4 regions of the Rossellomorea sp. y25 genome follow, and region 4 is predicted to be linked to each of the others. Evidence: riboswitches for the same ligand, from Rfam matches in the RefSeq annotation. Region 4 holds a riboswitch; each other region holds the start of a gene.
What was found. Region 4 has a riboswitch for S-adenosylmethionine ahead of AAEM60_RS12250 (YezD family protein). Riboswitches for the same ligand answer to the same signal wherever they lie in the genome.

Region 1: it holds a riboswitch for S-adenosylmethionine, as region 4 does, so the genes downstream of both, AAEM60_RS19695 (homoserine dehydrogenase) here and AAEM60_RS12250 (YezD family protein) in region 4, are expected to answer to the same signal.
Region 2: it holds a riboswitch for S-adenosylmethionine, as region 4 does, so the genes downstream of both, AAEM60_RS11215 (Fur-regulated basic protein FbpA) here and AAEM60_RS12250 (YezD family protein) in region 4, are expected to answer to the same signal.
Region 3: it holds a riboswitch for S-adenosylmethionine, as region 4 does, so the genes downstream of both, AAEM60_RS20215 (O-acetylhomoserine aminocarboxypropyltransferase/cysteine synthase family protein) here and AAEM60_RS12250 (YezD family protein) in region 4, are expected to answer to the same signal.

What each region holds. Positions count from the first base shown of each region.
Region 1 is NZ_CP145886.1:3,887,341-3,890,464, forward strand. It holds gene AAEM60_RS19690 (aspartate kinase) at 1-407, opposite strand, end outside; gene AAEM60_RS19695 (homoserine dehydrogenase) at 581-1,828, opposite strand; SAM riboswitch class I at 1,989-2,098, opposite strand; gene AAEM60_RS19700 (DUF2254 domain-containing protein) at 2,359-3,124, shown strand, end outside.
Region 2 is NZ_CP145886.1:2,257,465-2,260,588, reverse strand. It holds gene AAEM60_RS11220 (protoporphyrinogen oxidase) at 1-1,081, opposite strand, end outside; SAM riboswitch class I at 1,374-1,481, shown strand; gene AAEM60_RS11215 (Fur-regulated basic protein FbpA) at 1,582-1,797, shown strand; gene AAEM60_RS11210 (VTT domain-containing protein) at 2,114-2,683, shown strand; gene AAEM60_RS11205 (stage II sporulation protein P) at 2,769-3,124, opposite strand, start outside.
Region 3 is NZ_CP145886.1:4,017,866-4,020,989, forward strand. It holds gene AAEM60_RS20215 (O-acetylhomoserine aminocarboxypropyltransferase/cysteine synthase family protein) at 1-1,220, opposite strand, end outside; SAM riboswitch class I at 1,553-1,671, opposite strand; gene AAEM60_RS20220 (aminotransferase class I/II-fold pyridoxal phosphate-dependent enzyme) at 1,767-2,906, opposite strand; gene AAEM60_RS20225 (DUF302 domain-containing protein) at 3,032-3,124, opposite strand, start outside.
Region 4 is NZ_CP145886.1:2,454,354-2,457,477, forward strand. It holds gene AAEM60_RS12240 (inorganic phosphate transporter) at 1-1,022, opposite strand, end outside; gene AAEM60_RS12245 (phosphoadenylyl-sulfate reductase) at 1,081-1,779, opposite strand; gene AAEM60_RS12250 (YezD family protein) at 1,879-2,034, opposite strand; SAM riboswitch class I at 2,121-2,226, opposite strand; gene AAEM60_RS12255 (MaoC/PaaZ C-terminal domain-containing protein) at 2,391-2,792, opposite strand; gene AAEM60_RS12260 (MaoC family dehydratase N-terminal domain-containing protein) at 2,789-3,124, opposite strand, start outside.

The DNA.
Region 1 (3,124 bases), 1.4 Mb from region 4:
AAGCCGGCTACTACGACGATTCGTCCGTCTGATAACTCCGTTTTGATCCGATGCGTATCGATTGAGGTAATCTTCGCATTTCCGAATACTCCGTCGGTTCGGATCCCCGCCTGCCTGCCTGTCAGGGACACTGCTTCTACTCCTTGATGTTCGAGGGCCATCGTCAAAAGGGCAATCGTCACCTGCTCCCCAGTGCTTAAGAGCATATCCATTTCTCTCTTGCTTGGCTCTGTGGAAAGTTCCCCTGCCAATTTCACGAGGGTATCAGTCGTTTTATTCATAGCTGAAACCACTACGACAACGTCATGCCCCTTTTCTTTTTCTTTCAAGACATTGAAGACCATCCGTTTGATTCGATCTGTAGAACCAACAGAGGTTCCACCAAACTTTTGAACAATAATACTCAAGTGATCCCCCTACTTTCTATCAGACCTTTTTTTGAAGCTATTTTTCACTAATGGCTGCTTTCCGCTCCTGGTGCTCGCTTCCCTCGGGAGTCAAGCATCTGCCGCTCCAATCAACATCGTGATAAACATTTCCTTTAAACAACGATCGATATGATACTTGGTTAATACTTTTTTTATGAAACGGCGACGCCAGTTTTCACCTCATTTTCCAACGGAATTTCTTTTAGAATAGAAACGGCTTGAATATCGTCATGTGTCCTTAGAAGAGTTTGAAGTGTGTCTTTGCTACCTTCAACAAAAACATACAAGTAATCGTCCAGCTGAATGCGATCCTTTAATGTAAACGATGGGATCCAGCTTTGATAATCTTCATTTTCACGGATCCTCAGAACCCATTGGTGGCTGCTCTCTTGATGAACTTCCCCGGTGCTCACTGTGCTTTGGGCAGAGTCCGTATACTTCCGTTCTATCAATGAAAGAAAATCCTCTACCATGGCGCTTCCGGTAGGTAATTTACCGGCCCCGGGACCCAGCAGGGTGATCCTGCCTACAAGGCTGCCCTTTAGCGAGATGGCATTTTCCACATCCTCCACACCGTAAAACGGATGGGTGTCATGGACAAGGATTGGTTCGACTTCACCCGTGATATGATTTGAAGAATCCCGTTCAAGGGAACCTACATGCTTAAATCGCAATCGAAATGATTCCGCTGCTTGAAGCCATTCTGCAGTCAGGTGTGATATTCCTTTTCGTCTGATATCCTTCCAGTCCGGCTGCCTGCCAAATGCCGTTTGACTTAAAATGAGAAGTTTATAGAAAGCATCATAGCCTTCAATATCACTGGTCGGATCAGCTTCAGCATACCCCTTCTCCTGGGATTGCTTTAACGCTGTCTCAAAGGAGATTCCACGTTTTCTCATTTGCGATAAGATGAAATTGGACGTCCCATTCAGAATTCCTTGAACCCGTTCAATCTCATTCACCTTAAGAAGCTGCCTGATACTGCCGATCACGGGAATCCCCCCCGCTGTCGTCGCTTCGAAACCTATGGTTACCCCATTATTTCTCGCCTTTTCCAATAGATCCGGACCATATTTAGCAAACATGGCTTTATTTGCTGTGACAATATGAATTCCTTTCTCGATGGCTTTGGTTAAATACGTATGACCCGGTTCTTCACCTACGATTGCTTCAAAGATCACATGAAGATCCGGGATATCCAGAATTTCTTGAAAATCCGTTGTGACCTTAATTGACGAATCAATGTTTCGTTGTTTAACAGGATCCTTAATAAGGATGGCCCTTACCTTTACCTCTTTACCGAGGACTTCCCTTATTCTTTCCTGATGGGTATCAATGGCTTCACAGACTCCTTGCCCGACTGTTCCAAACCCCAGAAGTGCCACATTTATCGTTGACATGCTTCAGCCTCCTAAGTATCTTTTTTTCAATTTTTCACTTGCTTGATTCATTCCTTTGAAGATCCACCCTGAGAGTCGAAGAGAGCAATGTGGGAAAGAAAGAGGGTATACAGAAAAGCCCTCTTCTTTTTAAGAAGAGGGCTAAATAATCATGCTCCTCCCCTTATCTTCCAGATCCGTATAGATCTGTAGGAATTGGCACCTTTACAGTCTGATCCTGTAGGTTGCCGGGCTTCATCGGGCCTATCCCTCCGCCGCTCTTGATAAGAGATATATCGTTTCGTTTTGGTATTACTTGCTATTTGAGTATGAATTGGATTATATAGGGGATTCATTCCTTCGTCAATACCATTTTTGGTATTTTTCAAAAATTCTTTCTAATGTCAATAGGTAGGGTAATTCCTATTGGTTTACTTAAGATTCGACTCCATCTAGAAGCCTATAAATCTAATTTGCAGAGAGACGTTTTAACATGATCTGGCAGGGAAAACTAATCCATATCCCTTGATTTGAAAGGAACCGAATCTATTATGCTGAAAAAACTGCTTCCCTTATCCATCAGAAAATATCTGCTCATGTCAAAACGGCAACGAATGCGAGAGATCCGACTGACCATTTGGTATATGCCATTCTTTTATATTTGTTTTTCCATACTCCTTGTAGCACTCACCCTCTATTTAGATTTATATGCTGACATCTCTCAGTATACATTTGATTTATTAAGTATGGATGCATCTGTTACACGCATGCTTGTCAGTACACTCATCGGGGGCATTCTCACACTCAGTGCTTTCACCCTGAATTCGCTGCTTGTTGTACTAACGATGTTCAGTGGTCAATTTTCACCGAGGATGCTCCTGGATTTCATTTCGGACAAACAAACGCAGCATGCCCTTGGAATTTTCAATGGCAGTTTTGTATATGTATTGCTCCTCTTTCTATTTATCGGAAATTCAAAGGAAGAACTGTTTGTTGCTGCCCCGATCATGACGATTGGACTTGCATTCCTTACTGCAGTCACTTTTATATTCTTCATTAACCATGCCTCTACTTGGATGCAGGTGCACAATATTACGTACAATATGAAGCAGGTTTCTGAGGTGATGATCAATCAAACGCTGAAACATGACCTAGAAGCCCACCGAACTAGAAACACCGGCGATATAATGGAGCACTATAAGGAGAATATCATTCATGTGAAGTCAAGAGAGTCGGGATATATACAGTTGATTGATTTTCATGGAATGATTGAAGCGGCAAAAAATGATCAACTTGTCATACAGCTCCACTATAAAG
Region 2 (3,124 bases), 200 kb from region 4:
TGCTTTTATAAAACAGTCGCAATAAAAGATTTTGGTCATTGGACGTATGCTTCCACTTCCGACTCGTCCATGTGCAGGCATCACATTTCACTTCGCTGCCTTTGGAGACGATGAATCCTGTGCCATCAGCAGGAAGTTCCTCATCCGGTATATTAAATCCGAGGTAGATCGAAATCAGTGAAGAGTTTTTCAGTTTATTGAAATCAGGATCAAGTTTTTCATGAGTCAGAATCTTTTGGGCTACATCATGAGGTGTTGCGAATACTGCATAATCCGCTTGAATGCTCCCTTGACCATTGAGAGTCAGCTCATATTTGTCTCCTGTTTTTTGGAGCTTAGTAGTTTCCACTCCCTTTAAGATTGTCGCACTGGAACATTTTTCTTCTAGTCGTTCAATGATGGTTGATAAACCATTTTTAAACGATATGAACTTTTTATTGGATGGTCCTTGGAATTTTTGTTTGTTTTTAGATAAACCTTTAATAATACTGCCGTATTCATTTTTATAATCAAGTAAGTATGGGAGTGTCGAAGCCAAAGTAAGTTTATGCAAATTTCCAGAATAGACGCCTGATAATACTGGGGCAACTTGATTCTCTACCAGTTCTTTACCTAGGAATGCTTCTAAAAATTCACCGATTGAACTTTCTATTGTAAATTGTGTGTTTTCAGTTTCAAGATCTTTAAGTGCTGCATTCTTACCTTTTTCTGACACCAAGCTGCTATTTTGAAGGGACTCAACGCTCATAGGAATTCCGAAAATCGTGTCATGTGGAATCTTATGCAATTCTCCATTGGTATATATGTAAGATGTGCCTGTTTCATTATAGACAAGTTCATCTTGAAGATGAAGCTCATTAATGAGAGGGAGAACCCCTTCATTACGGGCTACGATGGAATCGGCTCCTGCTTCCATAATGAATTCCGCTTCTCTTACACTTCTAATTTTGCCGCCGAGCTGCTGATTACGCTCGATTAGTATTAACTTGATATCTATTTCTCGTTCTTTGGACATTTTTTGAAGATGGTACAGCGTTGTTAATCCTGTAATTCCTCCACCTACGACAACCACTGTCTTCATACGATTCACTCCAATAATTGCGTTTATGTATACAGATTATCATGTTTTTTGTTGATTAGAAAAAAAATCTGTGTCTGAATTGGGAAAAAGTATCGGGAATAAGGGGTTGAAGGCTGATTTGGGAGCATAATCTGCCAAGCTAAACCGTTTCTTTTCAACTTCAAATTTTTTATTTCAACTTACTCCAACACCCTATTCTACCTCTAATGATGCACCACTTTATATAAATACCAAGTTGACAACTATGAATACTCACCTATATAATAGATGTAATTCATGACAACTATATAATCACTTATCCAGAGAGGCAGAGGGACTGGCCCGATGATGCCTCAGCAACAGATTCTACATCATAGAACACTGTGCTAATTCCACAAGCAATTTGCTTGGAAGATGAGTTGAAGTTTTGTTACATAAAGCCTTCTTCTTATCTAATGGGAAGCGGGCTTTTTTCAATGACCCTTCCTCAATTCGGACACATTATAAGAGGAGTGATCACAATGGGAGAAATCCTACAAGAAGCGATTCAAAATCGACGAAATGAATTAATTAACAAATTGATTATCCATAACATTTTCAAAAAAGGCCACAAACAATTATTCGAGTTGACGCTGCAGGAATTAGAGGACGAATTTAAATACATTCAGCAGGAAAGCCATCCGCACAGCGATGTAGGATCGATTCAATGGAAAAACTGTGCGAAGTTAACCAGCTAAAAAAGCCCCCATCCATGGAAGTGGATTGGGGCTTCCTTACTTTCCTATATTTAGGAATTTAAGCTAACTTTCTGCATTAACCCGGACACTTAAAGCATATATCTGTGCATGTATGCCAATGGTCGTAATCATGTTACCTGCACTCATTTTCGCACGCTACATTGACAAGTGGTCAGTCCTTTTCTAAAATGACAAGGGATTGTTCTGGATGAAATTCATGTATGATACTATTTAATTTATATCATATAGTTTCCACCTCTCCCAGATTTCATATATCTTTCAAGGTTAGTCTAATCTCTTACAAAGGAATATACATATGTCCCTCAATCTGCAGCATTTTATGAACGAATTCATCGGCCTCGATAATTGGTCTCTCTTTTTTATCAGTATTTTCATTAATGTTGTCATCAGTATCCTTGGTTTTCTACCGAGTGTCTTCTTGACGGCCTTTAACATTTCCGTATTCGGGTTGTGGCCTGGAATCGGAATTTCCACACTTGGTGAATCATTAGGAGCCATTGTTAGTTTTTATTTATATCGAAAAGGAATTAAGTTTGCTCGTATTGATCAGATACTTTCGAACAATTATTTTCTCAAATTAAAAGAGGCCTCAGGTACCGAATGGATCATACTTCTAATCTTATTTCGCATGGTCCCATTTGTGCCTTCAAGTGTGGTAACCGTTGCGGCTGCCTTTAGCTCTATTCCAATTGTGGTTTTTTCTGTGATCAGTTCCGTCGGCAAGATTCCTTCGTTGTTGATTGAGGCATTCGTGGTGGTGAATGTGTTGGGTGCGGATAAGGGGAAGGCTATTTTGTTAGGAGGTTCGGTGGTAGTCGGGATGTTTTATTTGGGATATCGTTGGAGGAAGAACTCAATTTCATGATTGTCACAGTTACGGAAACCACTCTCCTCCGGAACTGAAAAAAAAGACGTCCACCACATGGTACACGTCCTTTCTCCCCCATTACTTATTGTGCATTCACCTCGACAGCATCCTTCTTGTAATATTCTGCAAAGATCTCCGCAAATGCTTCTGTTGAGTTATACAATTCTACTAAATTATTTTCCACTCCGCCAAACTCAAGAAGCATGGCTCTCTCAGTTAGGTCCTGATTGTAAACCCCGTTACCTTCTGCTCTTGTTTTGATAAAGACTCCGCGGCTGATGCCAGGATACTTTTCTTCTAATTTAGCATTTAATTCTTTAGCGATTTTCAGGTTCTTTTCGAAGTTTTTGTTTTCTTTTCCTACAATAAAAAATAAGCGGGCATAGTTTTTGCCGTTAATGGTTTTGGTTGTGATGTTTCTTGGCTGGGAATCCCGGT
Region 3 (3,124 bases), 1.6 Mb from region 4:
CCAACAGAAAGTCTCACAAGATCCTCGGTTACCCCTGTAGCACGAATTTCCTGGTCGTTTAATTGCTGATGGGTCGTGGATGCCGGGTGGATGATCAGTGATTTTGCATCCCCTACATTGGCCACATGAGACCAAAGAGAAATGTTATCGACTACTTTCCGTCCGGAATCTCTCCCACCTTTAATACCAAATACGACGATGGAACCCGCTCCGTTTTTCAAGTATTTTTGAGCAAGCTTGTGAGACGGATGCTGAGGCAACCCTGGATAGGATACCCACGCAACGCCATTATGCTGATCTAAATGCTCCGCAATCTTAAAGGCATTCTCTGTGTGACGTTCGATGCGAAGATGAAGCGTTTCTAATCCCTGCAACAGAAGGAATGCGTTTTGCGGACTTAAGCACGCCCCTAAGTCACGAAGCAGCTGCACCCTTAATTTTGTAATGAATGCTGCCGGTCCTACATCCTGTGCGTAGCGCAGTCCATTATAGCTTCGGTCCTCTTCTGTGAAACCCGGGAACTTTTCATGATTCCAATCGAACTTCCCACCGTCAATGACAACTCCCCCGATTGCTGTACCGTGACCTCCGATCCATTTTGTTGCAGAGTGGATGACGATATCCGCTCCCCACTCGATCGGCTTACATACATATGGAGTGGCAAAGGTATTATCGATGATCAACGGGATATGATGGTCATGTGCCACTTTTGCTACCGCTTCAATATCAAGCACATGTAGACTTGGATTCCCGATTGTTTCAGCGAATACCGCTTTCGTTTTAGGAGTGATCGCTTTGCGGAAATTTTCCGGGTCTGTCGGATCTACGAAATGCACCTTGATACCGTATTTCGGGAGAGTGGTAGAGAATAGATTATAGGTTCCACCATAGAGATTGGTAGCTGCTACAATTTCATCACCTGCTCCGGCGATATTTAAGATTGATAGTGAGATAGCGGCCATTCCGGATGATACACCAAGTGCTCCGATTCCTCCTTCTAACAGAGCAAGGCGTTTTTCCAACACGTCTACAGTCGGGTTCATGATGCGCGTATAAATGTTACCCGGCACTTCAAGGGCAAATAATTTTGCCGCATGATCACTGTTATCGAAAACGTAGGATGTCGTTTGGTAAATCGGCACTGCCCTCGAACCTGTAGATGGATCCGGCTCCTGGCCGCCGTGAAGTAGTAGTGTGTCGAAATCGAATGATTTTGTCATAGAGAATTCCTCCTAAATGGTTTTGGTGATTGGGTTTCCGTTTTGCGGTTGAATGTTTTGGACGTTTGCCTGTTAAAGTTTGTTAGAATTTTGACTGTTGAATTCAGAATGATATTTGACTGTTAAAATAATGCGTTTTTTTAACAGTTGAATTTTCGACTTATTTTAACTGTTAAATATCGTCCCATTTTCTCCTGTTAAATTTCCACCAAAATTCTGCTGTCGAACTCTGAAACTGAAAAATCGAAGAAGTATGTTTCCTTAAGAAGATAGAAGAGGAAAAAATAAAAAACCCTCTTCCTAAGAAGAGGGTCTAATTTAATAGGGTCCTCCTCTTATCTTTCAGGCAATCGCCTGCAGGAATTAGCACCTTTTCATGCGACGCATTACTGCGTACATGAAGGTTGCCGGGTTTCATCGGGCCTAGTCCCTCCACCTCTCTGGATAAGAGCATGTAGTTGTCAATGTGAAAATTCTTGCGTTGAGATGAATTATAAGGGGTAACCGACCTCAACGTCAAGAGTATTTTTAGAATTTTTACATTATTTAATTTTTAACCGAAGCTGTAATCGCTTCGTTAAATTGCACGACGATGTCTTCCCCATCCTCAATACCTAACGATATGCGCACGACATGTGTGTTTATTCCGAGTTTTTCCTGCGCATCCTTCGGCAGGGCACGATGAGACGTTCCTAATGGATATGAGACCGTAGTCTCCACGCCGGCAAGAGAAGGGATGATTTTAATCCAGCCAAGTGATTTGAAGAATGTGCTGATGTCACATGTGTTGGATAGCTCGATCGTTACGATGGCTCCATTTCCTTTATCGGATAAATCCGTTGGGTAATAAACTTCCTTCACGTATTCATTTGCTCGAAGGTCCGCCGCAAGAACTTCGGCATTCCTTGCTTGGGTCCCCATTCGGAGAGCCAGTGTTTTCGCTCCGCGGCATGTCAGCCAGGCTTCAAATGGACTCAGGTTCGAACCGATGTTGACGACTTTTTCTCTCGCTTTTTGAACAAGATCTTCCTTCCCGACTATGACTCCTGCTGTGATATCACTATGTCCTCCGATATACTTCGTGGCACTGTGAGCGACCAGATCCACCCCTTCTAAGAAAGGGTGGCGCAGAAACGGTGTGGCGAATGTGTTATCGATCATTGTTTTCAGGTTGTGTTTTTCAGCGAATCCGACCATTTTAGGGATATCTTCCACTCGCATAAACGGGTTTGTGACGGTCTCACTGTAGATGAGTTTGGTTTGTGGAGTAATGGCTCCCTCTAATTCCTCTAAACTTGTAAAATCAACGAATGAAGTAGAAATACCGAGTGATTTCAGCTCTTCTTTCAGCATATGGAACGTACCCCCGTATAAATCCTCGGCAGCAATGATGTGATCCCCTGATTGCACAACAGCGAGGATACCAACAAGGATGGCCGATAATCCAGAAGAAGTTGCTACACCTGCCGGGGCTCCTTCCAAGTCTGCCACCATCTTTCCAAGCTCGTCTGTATTTGGATTTCCCGTTCTTGTGTAGAGATAAGGAGACTTCCCTTCATAGAAACCCTCCAACTCCTCTAAAGAAGTAAAAGAAAAAGCAGAGGTCTGATAAATCGGAGTCGTCTTACTGCGGATTTCCTCTGTTCCTTTTAACTGACTGTGCACGACCTTAGTTGTGAATTTCATCTCTCTTTCATCCTTCCTGAATCTATGTATTTTTAAAAGTGTATCATATTCAGAAGATTGTGAGGAGTAAGATCTTTTGGAGGCATAAAAAAACACCTGCCAAATTGCAACAGGTGCACTGCGTTTTATTGAACGTTTTCCAAACATCCGATCAGGCGATTTTCAATATCCAATGCCAGGCTTTTTAGTTCATCGTTATCCACCATCTCGATCAGCTT
Region 4 (3,124 bases):
TAAATTCCGCCTCCGTCTTCGTGAACGGATCGCCTTTCTTCATTGATCACTCGCATGAGGGATAGTGCTCCCACAGTTGCGATAATGACGCTTATTGGAACCACAATCGAATATAGATCGCTATCGATCACGAGCTTTACTAAAAAATATGAAATACTAAGTGAAATCAGGGGAGAGACCACCCATATTTTGACGATTTTTTTGACAATTTTCTTTTGCAGCATATGTTTGCCGTTCTTCGCCATCCCGAGGCCTATGATCGAGGACGAAGTAACCTGAGTAAGCGGAATCGGTAATCCATACAGTGAGCTCACCATCACAAGGATCGCTCCTGTAGAAGAAATGAGGATTCCTTCGGCTTTTGAATAGTGTGTAATTTTTTTCCCGTTTGTTTCCACTACTTTTTTCCCCATTATGATAGCTCCGAGGGCAACGAATAAGCCACCCAGCCAAATCCCCCGAGAAGGAGACATTAAACCCGCACCCACTAATGGACCGACGGCGTTGGCTACATTATTCATCCCTGCCGAAAACGCTTCAAAGAATCCGGCGATAATCAAAAGGTACGCAAGCCACCTTTTTTCAAAATGGAAACCACGCTTTTCAAGTTTTACTAAACATATACCGAATACCCATGTAATCCCGAAGGCAATGACCGGGACAATCACCCAGAATGACATGATTGTTAAAAGTGATTTCACATATAGAACTTGATATGCGACTCCAACTCCTACAACCGCTCCTACCGTTACTTCACTTGTAGACAGCGGGATCCCTATCACATTTGCAAGGAACAAGGATATGGTGGCGGATAACAAAATGATGACCACGATTTTGATGGAGAGTACATGCTGCGGGATAATCCCTGAACTAATGGTTTTAACTACTTCTCCACCACCAAGAACAGCACCACTCAGGACACCTGCAGCGCAGATCCATAATGAATTCCTGATGTTTTTTATTGCTCCTGCACCATACGCAACCCCCATCGATGCTGCCGCTCCGCTGGCACCAATGTTCATAGCGAAGAACAAGCTTATGATCAGGGCGAATGTTTCAAGCAAAGAATGTCACCTCTTTTTAATGAAGACCGCATTCGGTTTTCCCTTTTCCTTTCCATCTACCGGAGCGAAGATCATTGATGTCTATGGATGGTGTTGTACAATGGAAGCATCCGATACTTGGATACCCCTGATCATGAAGTGGATTATAGGATAGGTTATGCTTATGGACATACCTCCAAATCTCCTTCCACGTCCAGTGAATCAATGGACAAATCTTAACTGATTGAAACTTGTCATCCTTATTGATGAATTCAACCTGACTTCTTGTAGGTGATTGTTCTCTTCTTAATCCTGAGATCCAAGCATTCCCTTTGGATAAGGAATCTTTTAAAGGGTCAAGCTTTCGAATTTGACAGCATTGATTGGGGTTTCTCTCCCACAACTTATCTCCATATGTTCCTGCTTGCTCTTGGAGCGTTAATTCAGGCTTTTTCATATGAATGGTGATACCAGGATACTTCTCCTTCACCTTTTCAATCGTTTCATAGGTTTCCTTGAAATGAACACCTGTATCAAGAAATACTATGGCTGCTTTCGGTTGCACTTTGGTTAGGAGATCGATTAATACAATCCCTTCAATGCCAAAACTGCATGCATATACGACACTTTCACCATAATGATCATACGTCCACTCAAGGACGTTAAGCGCTCCTTTATAGACCGGATCAATTTCAAAATTGATGGATGGTTTTTTCCAAGTTTGATAGGTTAACATGATACACCCCTTTCCCGCTCATCCAAACAAAAAGAGGCGATAACAAGATATAGGAATTTCCTTTATCTGTGTTATGCGCCTCTAGTTTGTCTAGTCAGCTTATTTAATTCGCACTTTCTCGTTTTTCTCCAATTGAATGACTTTACCGTCCTGAACCACAATTGTAATCGATCCAAAACTCATCGTCTTCAACATCGAAGTGATCTTTTCGACTACCACATCATAATCTGCTTCTTGATTTTTTTCTTTAGTCACATGATTCCCCCAATTTTTATCTTATCCAGAAAAACATGAATGAAAAAAAACAACCCTCCATTTTGGAAAGTTGTTCAGGTAAGGATACCTTATCTTCCAAAATGACTTCACATTTTGCTGGAATTAGCACCTTACATAACGTAGGTTGCTGGGCTTCGCAGGGCCAGATCCCTCCACCACTCTGGATAAGAGTTATTAATTTTAATATTCTAAATAATATCATATTCTACAAGGAAGTCAACCCGAGTTTCTCTATCGGATTTATGTCTTTTGGCTTATTTTTCTTGCAAAGCCTTCATTCTCTTTATTTCTATTCGCTTTATTAACGCTATAGGACACTATTTTCACCTGAGTGATCAAAATAATTGAAAGATTAATTTACCCTCGATCACTTTTTTCTGGTCCTGGTTGACCGCAAAAACTTTAAAATGTATGAGATCATCCTGTTTTTCTGATACTTCTGCAATCAATGTAATGACATCGTTCAATAAAACCATCCCTTTAAACCGGACGGTGTACTCTTTGATATATCCTTCTTCATAAAGATCACTAAAAAGCTTGGAGACATTGCCCATCGTCCACATGCCATGAGCAATGACTCCTGGAAGACCCAGTTTATGCGCCTCCTCATCGATCGTATGAATGGGGTTATAATCCCCCGAGGCTCCTGCATATTTGATTAAGTCGATTCTCGAGACTGGACCTAACTCAACAAGGGGAAGGATTTCACCTATATTAAAGGATGATAGTTTAGTCATATTCCCAACCTCTCTTTAACCGCTTCAGTGATAATGACAATCGCTTCGGAAGTGAAAACCCTTTTCCCTCCTGAATCTTCACCGATGTCTTCTATTACAAGAAAACCAAGTGTTCCACCCGATCCTTTCCGTTCATAGTAATCTTTTATTTTCGTGTAACACTGAATACATTCCCCGACCTTCAGTGGTCTTTCATAGTGAAAAGATTGTTCACCATGAATTAACCCGACGTTCGGTAAATGAAAACCTTCAATCGTTCCATAGTCGAACACTCTGGGAAAAGTGGGGGGAGGGATATTCCCCCTGAACCTGGATCTCTTTCCTGCTTCTTT